Regions from separate parts of the Geobacillus sp. C56-T3 genome, predicted to be linked through region 2. Evidence: a T-box and tRNA genes for the amino acid it is inferred to sense, from the RefSeq annotation. Region 2 holds a T-box; the other holds one or more tRNA genes.

Region 1 (10,362 bases), 370 kb from region 2:
CTCCGCTTTTCATCCTTAGAAAGGAGGTGATCCAGCCGCACCTTCCGGTACGGCTACCTTGTTACGACTTCACCCCAATCACTTGCCCCACCTTCGGCGGCTGGCTCCCTTGCGGGTTGCCTCACCGACTTCGGGTGTTGCAAGCTCTCGTGGTGTGACGGGCGGTGTGTACAAGGCCCGGGAACGTATTCACCGCGGCATGCTGATCCGCGATTACTAGCGATTCCGGCTTCATGCAGGCGAGTTGCAGCCTGCAATCCGAACTGAGAGCGGCTTTTTGGGATTCGCTCCCCCTCGCGGGTTCGCAGCCCTTTGTACCGCCCATTGTAGCACGTGTGTAGCCCAGGTCATAAGGGGCATGATGATTTGACGTCATCCCCACCTTCCTCCGACTTGTCGCCGGCAGTCCCTCTAGAGTGCCCAACTGAATGCTGGCAACTAGAGGCGAGGGTTGCGCTCGTTGCGGGACTTAACCCAACATCTCACGACACGAGCTGACGACAACCATGCACCACCTGTCACCCTGTCCCCCCGAAGGGGGAACGCCCAATCTCTTGGGTTGTCAGGGGATGTCAAGACCTGGTAAGGTTCTTCGCGTTGCTTCGAATTAAACCACATGCTCCACCGCTTGTGCGGGCCCCCGTCAATTCCTTTGAGTTTCAGCCTTGCGGCCGTACTCCCCAGGCGGAGTGCTTATCGCGTTAGCTGCAGCACTAAAGGGTGTGACCCCTCTAACACTTAGCACTCATCGTTTACGGCGTGGACTACCAGGGTATCTAATCCTGTTTGCTCCCCACGCTTTCGCGCCTCAGCGTCAGTTGCAGGCCAGAGAGCCGCCTTCGCCACTGGTGTTCCTCCACATCTCTACGCATTTCACCGCTACACGTGGAATTCCGCTCTCCTCTCCTGCACTCAAGTCCCCCAGTTTCCAATGACCCTCCACGGTTGAGCCGTGGGCTTTCACATCAGACTTAAGGAACCGCCTGCGCGCGCTTTACGCCCAATAATTCCGGACAACGCTCGCCCCCTACGTATTACCGCGGCTGCTGGCACGTAGTTAGCCGGGGCTTCCTCGTGAGGTACCGTCACCGCGCCGCCCTCTTCGAACGGCGCCCCTTCGTCCCTCACAACAGAGCTTTACGACCCGAAGGCCTTCTTCGCTCACGCGGCGTCGCTCCGTCAGGCTTTCGCCCATTGCGGAAGATTCCCTACTGCTGCCTCCCGTAGGAGTCTGGGCCGTGTCTCAGTCCCAGTGTGGCCGGTCACCCTCTCAGGCCGGCTACGCATCGTCGCCTTGGTGAGCCGTTACCTCACCAACTAGCTAATGCGCCGCGGGCCCATCCGCAAGTGACAGCCAAAGGCCGCCTTTCAACCAAAGACCATGCGGTCTTCGGTGTTATCCGGTATTAGCTCCGGTTTCCCGGAGTTATCCCGGTCTTGCGGGCAGGTTGCCCACGTGTTACTCACCCGTCCGCCGCTGACCAAACCAGAGCAAGCTCCGATTTGGTCCGCTCGACTTGCATGTATTAGGCACGCCGCCAGCGTTCGTCCTGAGCCAGGATCAAACTCTCCAAAGAAAGTTGATTGGCTTTTGCTTTGGCCAAAGCGGCCTCCGCTTTTCGAATTGTCTAGCTTCGGTCCGCCGCCGCTCGGGGTCAAATAACCTTCCCCCTCGGGGTGCAAGCACCCCTGCGGGTGAAGAACATTTGCCCGTCGCGATCGCCAGGATGGCGATATTTCGCCGTTGCCCGCAGGACGCGGGCTGCTGTTAGGCGAAATACCGGACCTCCGCTTTTCGTCGCGCTTCGTTTCGTTCAGTTTTCAAGGAACAAGCTTTCGACTGTTTTGTCTCTCTCAAACAGCTCTTTTATGTTAGCATAACATCTTTTTCGATGTCAACTGCTTTTTTTGCTTCGCATCGCTGTCAAACAACCTCTTCGATCAGCGACGTTTTCTAATATACCACCTTAACTCGAAAAAAGCAATACCTTTTTAAAAAAATTTTAGGACGCGCTGATCCATCCCCGTTCCCTCTTCTCCATCCCACAGGAAAGCGTTCTTTTCCTAAAAAAGGGGAATGAACACCGGCGCGAGTGCATACATTTTTTCTATGGCATCGCTATATAGATGCGATTGGACGCTTTCACATCGACGGCTTTTGCAGAGCGACTGGATCGACTGCCTGGCGACCGAACAACGCCGCTTCCAGCCCCACGCCTGGGTCTGTGAAGCAGGTAGTCGTTCCGTCTTCCGCCACGCCAAGGTGCGGCGAAGAAGACGGCGGTTTGCCTCGGGCGGTCGAAATAGGCAAGCGACTTTTTTCGTCAAGGACGTGGAGAACTTTTCCGTTTTGCATCTATATCGTTGTTATGATCCTTTCATCAAGGAGGCTTCTTCACTTTGATTCGCGTGTTGTCGCCAATCAACTTTGACGTTTCGAGTTCGTTTTCGCTTCCGGCCAGCGAACAACGAATCTTAGATGCCCTTGTTTCCTCGCCTAAGTTGTATACGTATGCAAACAAACACCAGCTTCGATTTGAAATCGCCTTGCGCGACCGCATTGTTCGGGCGGCGGGCGAGTTGGCGAAAAGCCGGGCGCGGTTTGCCATTTTCCGTTTTTCGCGCTGCAACAGCGATTTCTGGACGCGGGACGAGCGCGGCGGCTTCCGTCTTCGTCCAGATGTCACGGCTTCCGAAGCGATTCAGGACATTTTTGTCCATAGCGAGCGATACGCGTTTGAATGCGCGACCGCGATCGTCATCGTGTTCTACAAGGCCGTGCTTGACGTAATCGATCCAGCGGCATTCAACCGGCTGTTTGCGGATTTGCTGCTGTATGACTGGCATACCGACCGGGATCTTGGCATTCAAACAAAAAAAGATGAACACTTTCTCCCCGGAGATTGCCTCTATTTTAAAAACCCGGAATTCGATCCGCTGACGCCGCAATGGCAAGGGGAAAACACGATCTACTTGGGCGATGGCTTGTTTTACGGGCACGGCATCGGCATCCAGACGGCAGACGGCATCATCGCCGCGCTCAATCGAAAACGAAAGCGGGGGGCGACGAAATCCGCTTACCTGCTTCCCGATATCACGCAAGTCGATTTCGCTTATTTGTCCCAATTCGCCCGCAGCTTCGATGAATTCCGTCTGCCGATCCGCCGCTCTTCCTTTATCTTTGGAACGTTAGGGTCCGCTCTGTTCTTGCACCGTTAGCGGACCTTTTTCGCTTTTCTCCCACAAATACAGGGCGATTCCTGTTAAAATAAAAATACCGCCGATCCATTGAAACGGACGGATCGGTTCGCCAAACAGCCAGTAGGCCAAGGCGGAAGCGCCGATCGGTTCAAATAAAATCGCCATCGACACCGTCGAGGCGCTGACCCATTTGACCGCCCAGTTCATCACCGAATGGCCGAGCAGCGTTGGAATGACGGCGAGAGCGAGAAAACAAAGCCAATCCGTCAGCTGATACGCCGTCAGCGAAAGGCGAAACAGCATCGCGTACAGCCACAACACCGCCGCGCTGATGCCATAGACGATATAGGTATACGTCATCAATGACAACCGTTGGCGCACCTCTTGGCCGAACAGCCAATACGCCGTGACAAACGCGCACGAAAGCAGCGCCAATCCATCGCCGTACAGCGCTTCACCGCTGACGCGGAAGTCTCCCCAGCTGATGAGAACGCTGCCGATAATGGCCAACACCGCGCTCCCGACCGCGCCAACGGTCAACCGTTCGCGGAAAAACAACGCGCCGCCTGCGAAGGCAAACAGCGGCTGCAGCGTCACAAGCACGACCGAACTAGCGACGGATGTATAGTCGAGCGATTCAAACCAAAGGATAAAATGAAAGGCAAGCAAAACCCCAGAACAAAGCGAAAACAGCCAATCGCGCCGAGAGATGCCTCGGAGTTCGCTTCGATGCCGGAGGAACAACGGCGTCATGATGGCGACGGCCAAAAAGAGTCGATAAAAGGCGATCACCGCGGACGGCGCCTGCGACCATTTGACGAAAATGGCCGATGTTGACACGGCAAGCGCGCCGATGAATAGAGCAGCATAAGCCTTTATGGTGCTTGGCGGCTTCATTCGTTTTCCTCTCCTTGTCTCGGTCAAGCGCAGTTCTTGGCCGCCGTTTTCACGCCGGGCGAAAACAGGCGTCATCAGGCGTTTTCTTTCATTATACCATGAACGAGGTGAGAAGCGATGATGTTTGATCCGTTCCTCAAACTAGGGATTTCCGCCATTCTCGGGCTGATCATTGGGCTGGAACGGGAATTGAAGCGAAAACCGGTCGGGTTGAAAACGTGCCTTGTCATTTCCATTTCCAGCTGCTTGCTTACAATCGTTTCGATCGAATCGGCGTACGTCTTTCCGCTCAAAGACCATATTACAATGGACCCGCTTCGACTGGCGGCGCAAATTGTGTCCGGGGTCGGTTTTTTAGGAGCAGGCGTCATTTTGCGCCGCGGCAACGACAGCATCACCGGGCTGACGACCGCCGCGATCATTTGGGGGGCGGCAGGGATTGGCGTGGCGGTCGGCGCAGGCTTCTATTGGGAATCGGCGTTCGGCGTCGCGCTTCTCATTGTCAGTGTGGAACTCATTCCGTTTTTGATCAATTTTTTCGGACCGAAGCAGCTGCGCGAAAAAGAGGTGCTGCTGCAAATCACCGTGGCGGACGCCAAAAACATTACAAAGGTCATCGACCATTTAAAACAACAGGACATCAATATTAAAACGATGCGCATTAAAGATGTGGAAGAGAATGAACATTTGCTGAAACTAAGAGCCGTCATTGACCAAAAGCGCTCGACCGCCGAACTTTACTACGTCATCCGCTCCATTGACGATGTCGTGCACGTTGATATTGAAAGCGGGTGATCAAAAAAGGATTGCAATTGTCCGCATCCATATATATAATGGGACATGGATAGATCATCCATATCCTTTTTTGGGGCATTAGCTCAGTTGGGAGAGCGTCGTGCTGGCAGCGCGAAGGTCACCGGTTCGAGCCCGGTATGCTCCATTTGCCAAACCCTTGCTGTGCAAGGGTTTTTTATTTTCGTTTTGGGAGATGGCGATGAGCCATCTCCCTGTGAACAAATTCCCAAAAGAAGCCTCCCACCATCTAAACGTGAAGGGGCGCCAGCACCAGTGAACGACCTGACTGAACCTCAAAGCGTGGGGCACACGGGAGATCGCTCGGTTCACGTCCCGTCATGAGATGAGACTGCTCGGGCTCTTACGCCCTTCGGCTTCATCCGTCCAGGTTGGTTTTGTATTTTTTCAGACGTTCCTCGAGCTCTCGGCGCGCCTGCTCAACGTCAAAGTCGTCGTCTTCCGGCTGGCTGTAATCCATGTTCAGCCAATCCGGCACGATTTCGGTGCGGATCGGTTTCCGCATCGTTCTCCCGCCATCGGATGAAGGCGGGGCGGATCGCTGCTTCATCCGCTGTTCCCGAAACGCCAACCGCGCGGCGCGCACTTCGTCCACGGTGCGGTACCCTTTCTCCGTCCAGTCGCGCAAAATCGTTTCCACGTACACCCACCGTTTTGCGCCGTTTTCCACCGCGATTTTCAATGCTTCCAACACCAATTCCTCGGACGCATCGTCCACCCACGCATTGATCTTTTCCCGCAAATAATCGCCGATCACGCCAAACCCGTTTTCCTCACAGAAGCGAACGATCTCCTTGTATGTGCGCACGCGCGCGTCTTCTTCGTCTTCCTTTTTGATCTCTGCTGTCATCTCTGTTGTTGTCTCTGGTATTGGTCTCGTCAAATTGAGCGCCTTGACCGCCCAGTTTGACCAGTTGGACGGTTCATTTTGCGCAAATGGACGGACTGTTTCGCCCATCGTCTGCTCATTTTGGCCGGTCGAAACACCATCGCAAACGGCTGAAATCGGATGTTGTTGAATCATCGAAACGCTGCTCGGCCTCATCGATCCCCTCTCTTCCATAGCCAAAACCTTGTTTTGAGCGGTCGAAGTGCCAGACGCCAACACCTCCCCATGAACCACGGAAGCGCCGCCTTGAACGGCCGAGACGCCATCTTGCACAATCGAATCCCCGCCGTGCGTCGTCAACCCCTCATCGTGAACGAACGAAGCCCCGTCTTGAGTAAATGAAAACGCATCTGGAACGATCGAAACGCCATTCGCGGTCATCACGCCATCATCGGCCGCCTGCCCATGTTCTCCGCCCGACATTTCTGACATTTCTTTCGTTATTTCGGCCAGTTTGTCATAGTCGATCCGATACCATTTCGTTTTATCGATCTTGGAACGGTTAAAATTCGCCGCAACGATAATACCCATTTTCTCGAGCTTGGTAATCGTCCGGCGGACCGTGCTTTCCGACCAGAACGGGAATTGTCGCTGCCAGTCTGCATACGTGTTGTACACCCACTTATAGCCGTCATGGACGTTTTCGCTTTTCTTGAGCCAATAATGCAGCTGCTGAACAACGATGCTTTCGTTCAACCCGATCGCCAAAGCGAGCTGCGGCAAAATGACCAACGGTTGATCATCGAAAAGCAAGTTGGACATGTCATCCTCTCCCCCCTCAAACATCCTTGATTGACGAGATGTTTCCTCATAGTTCCACTTTTTTGATAAACTTTATCGTGAACGAACGCAAATCGCCTAACAGCGCGATAACGGCCATATTGGCTTGATTTTTCGCTGAAAAACGGCAAAAACCGGCATAACATGTGCGATCGTGTGCTGAAACCCATCCATTGCGGACATCCGGTTCTTGTTCAAGAGGAAGAAATGTTTTTCGAGTGGAGGGATCGTTTTTGAAACGAATGGTCATATTCTTGTTTTGTTTCCTGTTGATGTTCCCGATTTCCGCTTTTGCCCACCCTGGCGAGCTTGATGAGTTGGGCGGGCACTTCCGCGGCAGCGACTGCGTGTATTTGCTCCATGAGCCGACTGCGCTGGCGAAGCAGGCGAAAACGAAACAAGAGCTTGTCCAGCTTATTCAAACATACAACGGCAATGAACGATGCAAGCGGCATCTCACCCCAGAACGAATCGACCTGGACGGCCATACGCTGGGGAAGAAAGAAGATCGTTCTACGTTGCGCCTTGGCCGCACCTACCCGGCTGAATTGGTCGAGTGCATTGACGGCGATACGGCGAAGTTTCGCGTCAACGGCCATGTATACACGACGAGGTTTTTGTTCATTGATACGCCGGAGAGCACGATCCAAGTCGAACCGTATGGGAAAGAAGCAAGCCGGTTTACATGTTCCCGCTTGCATCAAGGGAACATTTTGCTTGAGACCGACGGAGACGCGCTGTTTGACAAATACCAGCGGCTGCTCGCCTGGGTGTGGGTCGGCAAGCGCCTGCTGCAAGAAGATCTCGCCAAAGCCGGACTTGTCGAAGACTTTTATGACTATGGCGATTACAAATACGAAGCGCGCGTCCGCAAGGCGTACGAGGAGGCGAAACGAACCGGAGCGGGCATGTACGGCAAGCGTGCCGCTGGAGAGAGGGAGGGGGCAGGGACGGAAACGCGGCCGCAGACGAAGGAAAAGACGGCCAAGACCGATCACCCGCCAGCTTTGGAGAACAAAACGCCGCTCGAACGATCCGGCCGTCCGGTTCTTTATACGCTGCTTGGCCTAGCGGCGGCCGCCGCGCTCTATTGGCTCATCCGCCGGTTGACATGATCAACGGCCGGTGATGGAACGAATATCAGGCTTTGCAACAATGTTTTTCAAATTGAAAAAACCTTGCAGCGCCGCAGTTTCATCCCTTGAGCTTTCTCACGAACGGATCGAGCGAATCCGTTGGGTTTCGCCGGCCTTCTGGGGAAAAGAAAAAGCCTGTCCCCAGCGGGCAGGCCTTTTCTTCAACGTTTTCATCTTGTGTGTTTTCTTTCTCCCTCATTGCCTCGGCAGCAGCTCTTCAATGCCGTCCGGGCCGCTTTCCATCCGCGCCGGCGACTCGCCGAGCCGCCGAAATCCGTATTTCTCAAGGCGCATGATTTGTTCGTCGGTCAAATCGGTGTACGCGATGACAGACGGCGTGCCGGACGATTTATAAATCAAATTGCCGGTCACCGGGCATTGAAACGCGTCAGCGACAAATCCTTCCCCATCTTGGATCGTAAACAGCCGAATCGGCATGACGTTCATCATTCTCCCTCTTTCCTTGACATTGTCATGATTATCCGTGCCCCATCGGACGCCATTCTATACAAGCCGTTTGCCGACAATGACCAAATCGCGTTCCACGCCGTCCAATTCCGCCACGCGCGGAAAATATCCCCATCGTTCAAATCCGAAGCGGGAGAAAAGCCGCAAACTTGGTTCATTATGCGCAAAAATAAAGCCGAGCAGCGTCTTGATCCCAAGTTCGGGCGCCCGTTCGACCGCCCGCTCGAGCAGCTTCGCCCCAAGCCCCCGGCCGCGGTGCGTTTCGGCGATATAAATGCTTACCTCCGCCGTATGGCGGTACGCCGGGCGGCCGTAAAACGACTGAAAGCTGAGCCAGGCGCAAACCACGCCGTCGTCCTCGACGACCCAAAGCGGACGATTGTGCGGGTCATGGGCCTCAAACCACGCCCGCCGGCTTTCGACCGACACCGGCTCCAAGTCCGCCGTCACCATCCGGCTTGGGATCGTTTCATTATAAATGCGGACAATGTGCGGCAAATCTTCCATCGTCGCATCGCGGATCAACCATGATTCCATTCTCATCCCCACCTTTTCTCGATAAGCATTTCGTTTCCAAAAACGAAAAAAGCAGGAGTATAATCATAACATATGGACTGGCAAAGAAAGGGGAAAGGGATGAAACGCCAGCTTGTCGTCTATCTTGTGTCGCTCGCCGCGTTTCTCGGCCCGTTTACGCAAACGATTTACACTCCTATTTTACCAGAAGTGCGGGAGGCGTTTGCGACTTCTTCGTTTTTGATCAACTTGACGATTTCCATTTTCACTTTCTTCCTGGCGATGATGCAAATCGTCTATGGCCCGCTCACCGACCGGAAAGGACGGAGGACGGTGCTGCTTGGCGGCATCGTATTTGACCGTGCTGTCCATTTTCTTTTTCTTGATCGCGGCCCAACGATCGCTTTCGCTGCTTGTTTTGGCCATCGCCTTGTTCGGCTTGTTTTTAGGCCTTTCGCTCCCAGTGCAGATGACCGTACTGACGAACGTTTTTCAAGCGAACCGCTCGACAGCGATCGGCGTGTACAACTTTTTCCGCTATATGGGCATGGCGTTCGGACCAATGATCGGCAGCGCGCTGTTTGCCGCTGGAGGGTATCATCTCGTCTACGGAATCGATGATATTCTCTTTTTCGCCTGCGCCTTGCTGTTGACAGTGCGCGTTGCCCGGACGCGCCGCCAATCCGCTGTCTGACAAAACGAAGCCGCTTGCCCGACATGTCGTTCGGCAAGCGGCGGATTTCCCCGTCTTTCGCTCCATCAACGTTTCATCCGATGTCTACGTCCTTGCACCGACTCCCTCTGATTGTCGTCTGAAAAGCCGTCTTGTTCACGAAACAGACGGCGAACAACAACCGTTTTCTTGCGGGCCGCCCGGACGCTTCATGCCGGAAAACGCCTTTACTCGAACCAAGCGCGCTCGGGAAACGCAAGAAGGCTCCCGCGCTGTCAGCCGGCCTCCCCTTTTCACTCCCGCTCTTCCGTCAATTCCGAAACCGGCACATCCCGGCGCTCATGAAGCCGCCCGTCGCGCAAATGGACGGTCGCCGTCTGTTTTTCTTCATCATACCCGTCAATCCAGACCGACACGCCGTTGTAATACACCGGAATATCGGCAGGGGAAGAAACGATTTGTTTGACACGGTTCATATCCATGACCACTGTCCCCTTTCTGTGATGTTCCGTTTCCTAGTATGGGAAAAAACAGGAATGTTTATGCAAAAACGGCTCACACTAAAAAAAGACAAAAGCAAAAGAGGGGTGGACGATGAAAACAAGAAACGTGCTGTTATCGTATTGGCGCTGGCCGCCCGTGCTTCGCCTGTTTGTCTCGGCGAGCGCGTTGATCGTGCTGTTTGGCGCGCTGATGCGCTTCATTGAACCAGAGACGTTCCGCACGGTGTTCGACGGCGTGTGGTGGGCGATCGTGACGTCGGCGACAATCGGCTACGGCGACATCGCCCCGAAAACGGTCGCTGGAAAACTCGCGGCCATTGGGCTCATCGTCCTTGGCACCGGCATCCTCACCGCTTATTTCGCTTCCGTCTCCGCCGCGGCCGCCGCCCGGGAAACCGCTTTTACAAGCGGACAGCTCCGGTATACAGGGCGCGGCCATGCGGTGATCGTCGGCTGGAACGAGCGGGCGCGCGAGGTGCTCTTTCG
Region 2 (10,362 bases):
CAGCGGTCGAAGCGGCGGAACGCCTCGGGCTGCCGGAAGCGCGCATTCCGCTCGCGGTTGTGACGATTGAACTCTGTTTAAGCCCGAAATCGAACAGTGCTTACAAGGCGCTGGACGCTGCCATTGCCGATGTCCGTTCCGGCAAGCTTGGCGATATTCCGGATCATTTAAAAGACGCTCATTACAAAGGGGCGGCTGCACTCGGGCGTGGACAAGGCTACTTGTATCCGCACGATTATCCGAACGGCTGGGTGGCGCAAGCGTATTTGCCCTCCGCTCTGGAAGGCGTCCGCTATTATGAACCGAAAGAGCATGGCGAGGAAAAACATTACGCCAAGGTGTACCGGCGGCTTGAGCAGTTGAAACAAGAGGTCAAGGTTCAGCCGTGAAGGGAAAGGGATTTTTATGATATAATAACACAGGCGTTTCATGCTCACTTTGACCGAGCTGACCGGATGGAACGTGGCGTACATTCGCATCGGGATCGAAGCGTTCGTGCTGTTGGCCGGCTGGTTGCTCGGCGGCCCGGTGTCGTTTGGCACGTTCCTTTTTTGTGTGACGATCGGTTCGATTGCCGGCTTGGCGCTGCCGCAATGCCAAAAGGTCGCAAGCCGCCTGCTTGGACCGGCCGCCGGCACTCGGACGCAAGGGTTAAGCCGTTAGGAGGGATATGAATGAAGATTTCGACGAAAGGCCGATATGGCTTGACGATTATGATTGAATTGGCCAAAAAATATGGCGATCGTCCGATCTCGCTTCGTTCGATCGCCAAGGCGAACAATTTATCTGAACATTATTTAGAGCAGCTCGTCACGCCGCTGCGCAACGCCGGGCTCGTCAAAAGCATCCGCGGAGCGTATGGCGGCTATGTGCTCGCTGAACATCCGGCGAAAATCACCGCCGGCGACATTTTGCGCGTGTTGGAGGGGCCGCTGACCCCGGTCGAGGAGCTCGAGGAGGAAGAGCCGGCGAAGCGCGAGCTATGGATTCGCATCCGCGATGCGGTCGAGGAAGTGCTCGACAGCACAACGCTCGAAGATTTGGCGAAGTATAGCGACGGGGATGAAGGGGCATATATGTTTTATATTTAAGCAACAGAAAGGAAAGGAGAATGGCCGTTGGAACGGATTTATTTGGACCATGCGGCAACTTCCCCGGTCCATCCAGACGTGGCCGCCGGTATGGTCCAGTGGATGACGGAACAGTTCGGCAACCCGTCAAGCATCCATCATTTTGGACGGCAGAGCCGCCGCGCGGTCGATGAAGCGAGGGCTGTCATCGCCCGCTCGATTGGGGCGAAAGAGACGGAGATTGTGTTTACAAGCGGCGGCACGGAAGCGGATAACTTTGCGGTCATCGGAACGGCCATAGCGAACCGCGGCCGCGGCAATCATATCATTACAACCGCCATCGAGCATCATGCGGTGCTGCGCGCTTGTGAATATTTAGAGACGCAAGGGTTTGAGGTCACGTATTTGCCCGTTGACGAACAAGGGACGGTATCGGTCGAGGATGTCAAGGCCGCGCTGCGCGATGAGACCGTTTTGGTGTCGGTCATGTTTGCCAACAACGAAGTCGGCACGATCCAGCCGATTCGCGAAATCGGGGCGCTGCTTCGCGATCATCCGGCTTATTTCCATACGGACGCCGTTCAGGCGTACGGGCTTCTTCCGATCGATGTGAATGAATACGGGATCGATTTGCTGTCGATTTCCGCTCATAAAATCAACGGCCCGAAAGGAAGCGGGGCTTTGTATGTCCGGGAAACGGTCCGCATCACTCCGATCCTTTTCGGCGGCGAACAGGAGCGGAAGCGGCGCGCCGGCACGGAAAACGTCCCCGGCATCATCGGCTTGGCGCAGGCGGCGGAAATCGCTGAGCGAACAAGGGAAGAGAAACGTCGGCAATATGCGGCGTGGCGCGAGGCGATGCTTGCGATTTTCCGCTCCTCAGGGATCGACTATGCGGTCAACGGCCGCCCGGATGGCCTGCCGCATATTTTGAATGTCGCCTTCCCGGGAACCAATGTCGAATCGCTGCTCGTGAACTTGGATTTAGCCGGCATCGCCGCCTCGAGCGGGTCAGCATGCACCGCCGGGTCAATCGACCCGTCGCACGTGCTTGTCGCGATGTGCGGAAAAGAGTCGGAGCGCATCCGTTCGTCTGTGCGCTTCAGCTTCGGGCTCGGCAATACGATGGAACAAATCGAGCGGGCGGCCGAGGAAACAGTGAAGATCATAAAGCGGCTCACAAACCGCTAAAGGGGGGGAAACAGCATGAACAAAGCGCCGCACGAAACGCGCGTGGTCGTCGGCATGTCCGGCGGGGTCGACTCGTCGGTCGCTGCGCTGCTATTGAAAGAACAAGGATATGATGTGATCGGCATTTTTATGAAAAACTGGGATGACACCGATGAAAACGGCGTTTGCACGGCGACTGAGGATTACGAAGATGTCGTGCGCGTCTGCAACCAAATCGGCATCCCGTATTATGCGGTCAATTTTGAAAAACAGTATTGGGACAAAGTGTTTACGTACTTTTTGAATGAATACAAAGCCGGGCGCACGCCGAACCCGGACGTGATGTGCAATAAGGAAATTAAGTTCAAGGCGTTTTTAGAGCACGCCATGTCGATCGGCGCCGATTACATCGCAACCGGCCATTACGCCCGCGTCGAGTTTCGCGATGGCGAATATAAAATGCTGCGCGGAGCTGACCCGAACAAAGATCAAACGTACTTTTTAAACCAGCTCGGCCAAGCTCAGCTGTCGAAAGTGATGTTTCCGATCGGCCATTTGCAGAAAGCGGACGTGCGCCGGATTGCGAAAGAGGCTGGGCTCGCCACCGCTGGAAAAAAAGACAGCACGGGCATTTGTTTTATCGGTGAACGCGATTTCAAAGAATTTTTGAGTCATTATTTGCCGGCCCGGCCGGGAGTGATGAAAACGCTCGATGGCGAAGTGAAAGGGCGGCATGACGGCGTCATGTATTACACGATCGGCCAGCGCCACGGCCTTGGCATCGGCGGCAGCGGCGAACCGTGGTTTGTCGTCGGCAAAGATGTGCGCGAAAATGTGCTGTATGTCGCCCAAGGGTTTGAAAACGAATATTTGTATTCCACCTCGCTAAAGGCGGTCGATGTCAACTGGGTGTCTGACCGCAAGCCGGAAGCGCCGTTCCGTTGCACGGCGAAATTTCGCTATCGTCAGCCTGATGTCGGCGTGACGGTCCACCCGCTTGCGGACGGCGGGGCGGAAGTCGTGTTTGATGCGCCGGCGCGGGCGGTGACGCCGGGGCAGGCGGTTGTTTTTTACAACGGCGAGGAATGCCTCGGCGGCGGCACGATCGATGAAGTGTTCCGCAACGGCGAAAAGCTTTGGTATGTTGGTTGACGGATGTGCCGGTGCGCACGATCTTCAATCAGGCTATTAGGCTGGGGGCCGTTGCTTGAAAATCACGTTGAATCAGGGGGGATGGGCGGTGGCCAATTTCAACGAACAAGGCTTGGCGTATATGCGCGAGGGGAAGTATGAGGAAGCCATCCGCTGTTTTTCCGCTGCGGTCGAACAGCATCCGGACGATCCGGCCGGGTACATTAACATCGGCACGGTTCTCGTTGCTGCCGGTGAAGAAGAGAAGGCGCTTGACTGTTTCCGACAGGCGCTGAAAATTGACAAGAAGGCGGCGGCCGCGTATTACGGCATGGGTACAGTGCATTATAAGCGTGAGCAGTTCACGAAAGCGAAAGATATGTTTGAGCGCGCGCTTGGGCTTGGTCTTGACGATGCCGATACGCATTTTATGCTCGGCATGTCCTTATGGCGGCTCGAGATGCCGCGGCTGGCGCTGCCGTATTTGCAGCGCGCGGCTGAGCTGAACGAGACGGATGCCGAAGCGCTGTTTCAGCTTGGCCTTTGCCTCGCCACGCTCGATTATGTCGATGAGGCGAAGCGTTATTTCGAAAAAACGTTGGAACTCGATCCGCGCCACGCTGATGCGTACTACAATTTAGGCGTCATTTATGCGTACAAAGATGAGCTCGATGCCGCCCGCAATATGTTTGCCGCTGCCTTGGAAGCCAAGCCCGATCACGTGCTTGCCGGATACGGAAAGAAACTGATGGAAAAGCGGCTTGCGCCGTAAAAAGGCAGGGGGATGGCTGTTGCAAGAGCAACAAATCCTCGCCCTTGACGGACGCACGTTCATTAAAGGAGTGTGCTTGGCGGTCATTTTTCATAATGAGGAAACATTGTACACGGTCGTCCGTGTGCGCGTTGAGGAAACGAACGAAGCGCCCGTTGAGGAGGAAGTCGTCGTCACCGGCTATTTTCCGCGTTTAAACGAAGGGGACGTCTACATCTTTTACGGACAATTCCGCCAACATCCGCGTTTTGGCCGCCAATATGCGGCTAGTCAGTTCCGCAAACAGCTTCCGAACACGAAAGAAGGAGTCATTCATTATTTATCGAGCGGTTTGTTCAAAGGAATCGGCAAAAAAACGGCTGCGGCGATTGTCGAGACGCTCGGCGAAAACGCGATTGCGGCCATTTTGCGCGACCCCAAGACGCTAGAGCGTGTGCCGAAGCTGACGAAAAAAAAGGCGAAGCAGCTGTACGATGCGCTTCGCGCCCACGAAGGGCTTGAGCAAACGATGATCGCCCTCGCCCAGCTCGGTTTTGGCCCGCAGCTGGCCATGAAAATTTACCAAGCGTATGGCGAAGAAGCGATTGACATCATCCACGAGAACCCGTACCAGCTTGTTGAGGATATCGAAGGGATCGGCTTTAGCCGCGCTGATGAAATCGGGCGCCAGCTCGGCATTTCCGGCAGCCATCCGGCCCGGCTGCGCGCCGCCTCGTTGTTTATTCTTGAACAGGCGTGCTTGCAGGAAGGGCACGTTTATTTGCGCGAGGAAGAGTTGATGGAGCGCATCGGGGAGCTGCTTGACGGAAGGCTGAGCGGTGCGGTGGATGGACGAGCGATCAGCCAAACGCTTCTGATGTTAAGCGAGGAAGGAAAGCTGATCGCCGAGCAAGGGCGCTATTATCTCCCTTCCCTTTATTTCGCTGAGAAAGGGATCGTCTCCAACATTAAGCGGCTGCTCGGGCAGGCGCCGCCGTCGGCGTTTGCCGAGTCGGAGTTTTTGCTGGCGCTTGGGGCGCTTGAGGAACGGCTTGGCATGCAATATGCCCCCCAGCAAAGGGAAGCGATCCAACAAGCGCTTTCTTCGCCGCTGTTTATTTTGACCGGCGGTCCGGGAACGGGGAAAACGACGGTCATCAAAGGCATCGTCGAGCTGTTTGCCGCCCTAAACGGCCTGTCTCTTGACCCGGCTGACTACAAACAAGGCGAGCCGTTTCCGGTGCTGCTGGCCGCACCGACCGGCCGAGCGGCGAAGCGGATGAGCGAGGCGACCGGGCTGCCGGCGGCGACGATCCACCGCTTGCTCGGCTGGAATGGGGCGGAAGGGTTCAGCCGTGACGAGAACGAACCGATTTCCGGCAAGCTGCTTGTCATCGATGAGATGTCGATGGTCGACACGTGGCTCGCCAACCAGCTGTTAAAAGCCGTGCCAAACGACATGCAAGTCATTTTCGTCGGCGATGAGGATCAATTGCCATCCGTCGGGCCAGGGCAAGTGCTGAAAGACTTGCTCTCTTCAGGCGTTATTCCGTTCGCTCGGTTGACCGAGGTGTATCGCCAGGCGGAAGGATCATCGATCATCGAGCTTGCTCATAAGATGAAGCGCGGCGTCGTGCCGGACGATTTGACCGCTCCGAAGGCAGACCGTTCCTTCATCCGTTGCCGTGCGGGCCAGGTCGTCGATGTCGTGCGGCAAATCGCGGACAACGCGCGCAAAAAAGGGTTTTCCGTCAAAGATATTCAAGTGCTCGCCCCGATGTACCGTGGTCCAGCGGGCATTGACCAATTGAACAAGGCGCTTCAAGAGCTGTTCAACCCGCCGGCTGAGGGGAAGCGGGAGCTGTCGGTCGGTGAGGTCGTCTACCGCGTCGGCGATAAGGTGCTGCAGCTCGTCAATCAACCGGAAGACAATGTGTTTAACGGCGACATCGGCGAAATCGTTGCCATTTTTTACGCCAAAGAAAATATCGAAAAGCAAGACTTGCTCGTCGTCTCGTTTGATGGCATTGAAGTGACGTACACACGGCAAGATTTAGGACAAATCACCCATGCGTACTGCTGTTCGGTTCATAAGGCGCAAGGAAGCGAGTTTCCAATCGTCATTTTGCCCGTCGTCAAAAACTATTACCGGATGTTGAAACGGAATTTGTTGTATACTGCGGTGACAAGAAGCAAGCAGTTTCTCGTTTTATGCGGGGAAGAGGAAGCGTTTCGATTCGGCGTCGCAAAACAAAGCGACGGAGCGCGCCAGACGGCGCTCGCTGAGAAGCTGGCGGGGGCGGCGGCGCCGTTTGTCGAGGTCGAACTGCCGTTTGAAGAGGCGAACATGGGGATGGAAAACGTTACGCCGTATGACTTTATGGGCGATGAGCCAAGCTAAAGGTGGCTGGAAAGGTGGGAGAACGATGCGGACGTTTTCCGACATCAAGGGCCTTCCCATTTATGAACAAACGACGGGAAAAATGGTCGGAACGATCGCTGACATTTGGTTTACCAGCCACGGCGCGGTCAAAGGGCTTGTCGCGGAACAGGGCGGTTTGTTCGGCCGCCGCCGCTATTTGCCGCTTTCAGCCGTGCAGTCGTTCGAAAACGACCGAGTCATCATCTGTGATGCAGATAGCTTCCAGCCGTTTCCTTCTCCTGACAGCGGCCACTCTCTTTACGGCGAACGCGGCCTCGCCGGCAGCATGGTTGTCGCCGCGGACGGAACAACGATCGGACTGTTGGATGACGTATATTTTGACGGGCAATTGGGCAAAATTGACGGATACGAGATCAGCGAGGGATTTTTTTCCGATTTGACCGAAGGAAAGAAACGAATGGAGCTCGCTCCGTTCACCGCCAGAGAAGGCGTGGTCACCGTGGAAACAACGATGTAAGGAGAGTGGCTGTCCATGCTCATTTGCCCGAATTGCAAACGAAAAAATTTAGGGAAAATCGGCGTCAACCAGTACTACTGCTGGGATTGCTTTATTGAGCTGTCCGTCTCGAAAGGGATGATCCACGCCCATCAAGTGGAAGAAGACGGAACGTTGAGTTCTCTTGACGACTTGTTTGACGACCACGAACGCACGATCCAATTTTAGGGGGGACACGCATGAACCGGATGATGACGTCGCTGTTAGCAGTCGGATTAGGCGTCGCCGCTTATCAGCTCGCCCAACGAAACGATTGGATGAACGGTCGCACGATGCGGAGGATGCGCCGCCGCTTGATGCAAGCGATCCGCTGACGGCGCTGCCGCCCTCGCCTTTGCGCGGGGGCGGCGCCTTGTGGCTGTCAAATAGTGCTAAAAGCGGTGAAGGCATATTTCCCGCCGCATCTCCTACACTAAACGGTAGGAGGTGTGGCGATGGGCGAGCAACAATGGCTGTCGTTCTTTCGCATCGGAAAATGGCTGCTGATTACGGCAATCATCTATTTGATCGTTCGGATGAAAGACGTTTGGTGGCCGGTCATCGATTTTATCGCAACGGTGTTGACGCCGTTTTTGCTGGCGTCGTTTATTACGTATTTGCTCTCCCCGCTTGTGGAATCCATCCATCGCAAAGGAATGCCGCGCGCCCTTGCCATTTTGTTGATTTATTTGTTGTTTTTCGGTTTGGTCGGCTACGGCTTGTACCGCGGCGTGCCGCTATTCATCGCCCAGTTGCGTGAACTGGATGAACAGCTGCCGTCTTTGATGAATACATACCGCCAATGGGTGCGCCACATCCACGACGAGACGTCGAATTGGCCGCTTGAGGTGCACACACGCATCGAGGCGATGTTTGCCGAGATCGAGCAAGCAGCGGCGGCCGCCGTCGCGATGGCGATCAACGCCGCCAAATCGTTCATCGGTTCGGCGGCGACGCTGTTGATCATTCCGTTTATCGTCTTCTATATGTTAAAAGACATTGATGTGTTGAAAAAAGCGGTTTGGTACATGACACCGAAGCGGTGGCGTGGGCCGGGGATGACGTTTTTGAAGGATGTCGATGAATCGCTCGGCGGCTACATTCGCGGCCAGCTGTTCGTCTGTGCGGCGATCGGTCTGGCGGCGGCGCTCGGCTTGTGGCTTGCCGGCATGGATTATCCGCTGCTGCTCGGCTTTGTCATTGGCGTGACGAACATCATCCCGTATTTTGGCCCGCTGATCGGCGCCGTTCCAGCGGTCATTTTGGCTGCCACCGTCTCGCTGAAAATGGTCGTGATCGTGCTTGTCATCATTTTTACCTTGCAGTTTTTAGAAGGGAACGTCTTGTCGCCGCTGATCGTCGGCAAAAGCGTGCATATGCATCCGCTTGTCATTATGCTCGCCCTCTTTGCCGGCGGTGAGCTCGCCGGCGTGCTCGGCCTCATTCTTGCCGTTCCGACGGCGGCGGTGCTGAAAGTGGCCATCGCCCATTGGAAAGAGCATTATGCTTCGCATTGACAAATGCTCTCTGCTTGTCTATAATCTTTCAATGAAAAAAGCGAATACATAACGCGATGACGGATCGAGTATGTTGCAGTCCATCTTAACGCGCGAGCTCGCGCACAGAGAGGAATTTCCGCGGCTGAAAGAAATTCCAGATGAAGGGCAACAGAAGGCTAATCCGGAGCGCAGGCAAAACCTGACGCAAGGCTGCGTTACGGCCAAAGAGGTGATGGGCGTTTTTTGCCCATAAACAGGGTGGTACCGCGAGCATAACTCTCGTCCCTGCAGGGGATGGGAGTTTTTTTATATAAAAGGCGAAAGGGGAGGATCATCATGAAAAAGCTGACATCCGCCCAAGTGCGGCGCATGTTTTTAGAGTTTTTCCAAGAAAAAGGCCATGCGGTTGAGCCGAGCGCATCGCTCATTCCGGTCGACGACCCGTCGCTGCTTTGGATCAACAGCGGCGTCGCGACGTTGAAAAAATACTTTGACGGGCGCATCGTTCCGGAAAACCCGCGCATTTGCAACGCGCAAAAATCGATCCGCACCAACGACATCGAAAACGTCGGGAAAACGGCGCGCCACCATACGTTTTTTGAAATGCTCGGCAACTTTTCGATCGGCGATTACTTCAAGCGTGAAGCGATCCATTGGGCATGGGAGTTTTTGACGAGCGACAAATGGATCGGTTTTGATCCGGAACGGTTGTCCGTTACTGTCCATCCGGAAGACGAGGAAGCGTACAACATTTGGCGCAACGAAATCGGCTTGCCGGAAGAGCGGATCATTCGCCTTGAAGGCAACTTCTGGGACATCGGCGAAGGCCCGAGCGGTCCGAACACGGAAATCTTTTACGACCGCGGCGAAGCGTTCGGCAACGACCCGAACGATCCGGAGCTGTACCCAGGCGGGGAAAATGACCGCTATTTAGAAGTATGGAACCTTGTCTTTTCGCAGTTTAACCATAACCCGGACGGCACGTACACGCCGCTGCCGAAGAAAAACATCGACACCGGCATGGGCTTGGAGCGGATGTGCTCGATTTTGCAAGACGTGCCGACGAACTTTGAAACCGACTTGTTCCTGCCGATCATCCGCGCGACCGAGCAGATCGCCGGCGAGCGGTATGGCGAAGATCCGGACAAAGACGTCGCCTTTAAGGTGATCGCCGACCATATTCGCGCCGTGACGTTCGCGATCGGCGACGGGGCGCTGCCGTCAAATGAGGGCCGCGGTTATGTGCTGCGCCGCCTGCTCCGCCGCGCGGTGCGCTATGCGAAACATATCGGCATTGAACGTCCGTTTATGTACGAACTCGTCCCGGTCGTCGGCGAGATTATGCACGACTACTATCCGGAGGTGAAAGAAAAAGCCGATTTCATCGCCCGCGTCATCCGGACGGAAGAAGAACGGTTCCATGAAACGCTCCATGAAGGGCTCGCCATATTGGCGGAGGTGATCGAAAAGGCGAAAGAGCAAGGAAGCGACGTCATTCCGGGCGAGGAAGCGTTCCGCCTGTATGATACGTACGGCTTTCCGATCGAGCTGACGGAAGAGTACGCCGCTGAAGCGGGCATGACGGTCGACCATGCCGGATTTGAGCGCGAGATGGAGCGGCAACGCGAACGGGCGCGCGCGGCCCGGCAAGATGTCGATTCGATGCAAGTCCAAGGCGGAGTGCTCGGTGACATTAAAGATGAAAGCCGGTTTGTCGGCTACGATGAGCTTGTTGCCGCATCGACGGTCATCGCCATCGTCAAAGACGGGCGGCTTGTCGAGGAAGTGAAAGCCGGCGAAGAGGCGCAAATCATCGTCGATGT

What was found. The T-box of region 2 lies ahead of alaS (alanine--tRNA ligase). A T-box ahead of a tRNA ligase gene usually reads a tRNA of that ligase, here a tRNA-Ala.
Region 1: it has a tRNA-Ala gene. The T-box ahead of alaS (alanine--tRNA ligase) is inferred to sense a tRNA for this amino acid. The anticodon was not compared.

The regions. Positions count from the first base shown of each region.
Region 1 is NC_014206.1:620,847-631,208, reverse strand. Features, by position in the region: rRNA gene GC56T3_RS03265 (16S ribosomal RNA) at 20-1,577, opposite strand; gene GC56T3_RS03260 (hypothetical protein) at 2,144-2,311, opposite strand; gene GC56T3_RS03255 (protein-glutamine gamma-glutamyltransferase) at 2,401-3,219, shown strand; gene GC56T3_RS03250 (DMT family transporter) at 3,190-4,098, opposite strand; gene GC56T3_RS03245 (MgtC/SapB family protein) at 4,216-4,893, shown strand; tRNA gene GC56T3_RS03240 (tRNA-Ala) at 4,966-5,038, shown strand; gene GC56T3_RS03235 (DnaD domain-containing protein) at 5,270-6,562, opposite strand; gene GC56T3_RS03230 (thermonuclease family protein) at 6,814-7,695, shown strand; gene GC56T3_RS03225 (hypothetical protein) at 7,912-8,163, opposite strand; gene GC56T3_RS03220 (GNAT family N-acetyltransferase) at 8,221-8,721, opposite strand; partial or broken gene GC56T3_RS20125 (hypothetical protein) at 8,794-8,997, shown strand; gene GC56T3_RS20120 (MFS transporter) at 9,041-9,394, shown strand; gene GC56T3_RS03210 (H-type small acid-soluble spore protein) at 9,667-9,855, opposite strand; gene GC56T3_RS03205 (TrkA family potassium uptake protein) at 9,968-10,362, shown strand, end outside.
Region 2 is NC_014206.1:989,351-999,712, forward strand. Features, by position in the region: gene GC56T3_RS05000 (replication-associated recombination protein A) at 1-389, shown strand, start outside; gene GC56T3_RS05005 (hypothetical protein) at 430-663, shown strand; gene cymR (cysteine metabolism transcriptional regulator CymR) at 675-1,091, shown strand; gene GC56T3_RS05015 (cysteine desulfurase family protein) at 1,119-2,261, shown strand; gene mnmA (tRNA 2-thiouridine(34) synthase MnmA) at 2,277-3,392, shown strand; gene GC56T3_RS05025 (tetratricopeptide repeat protein) at 3,481-4,143, shown strand; gene GC56T3_RS05030 (ATP-dependent RecD-like DNA helicase) at 4,163-6,523, shown strand; gene GC56T3_RS05035 (PRC-barrel domain-containing protein) at 6,549-7,022, shown strand; gene GC56T3_RS05040 (hypothetical protein) at 7,038-7,229, shown strand; gene GC56T3_RS18375 (YrzQ family protein) at 7,241-7,375, shown strand; gene GC56T3_RS05045 (AI-2E family transporter) at 7,496-8,557, shown strand; T-box leader at 8,605-8,829, shown strand; gene alaS (alanine--tRNA ligase) at 8,876-10,362, shown strand, end outside.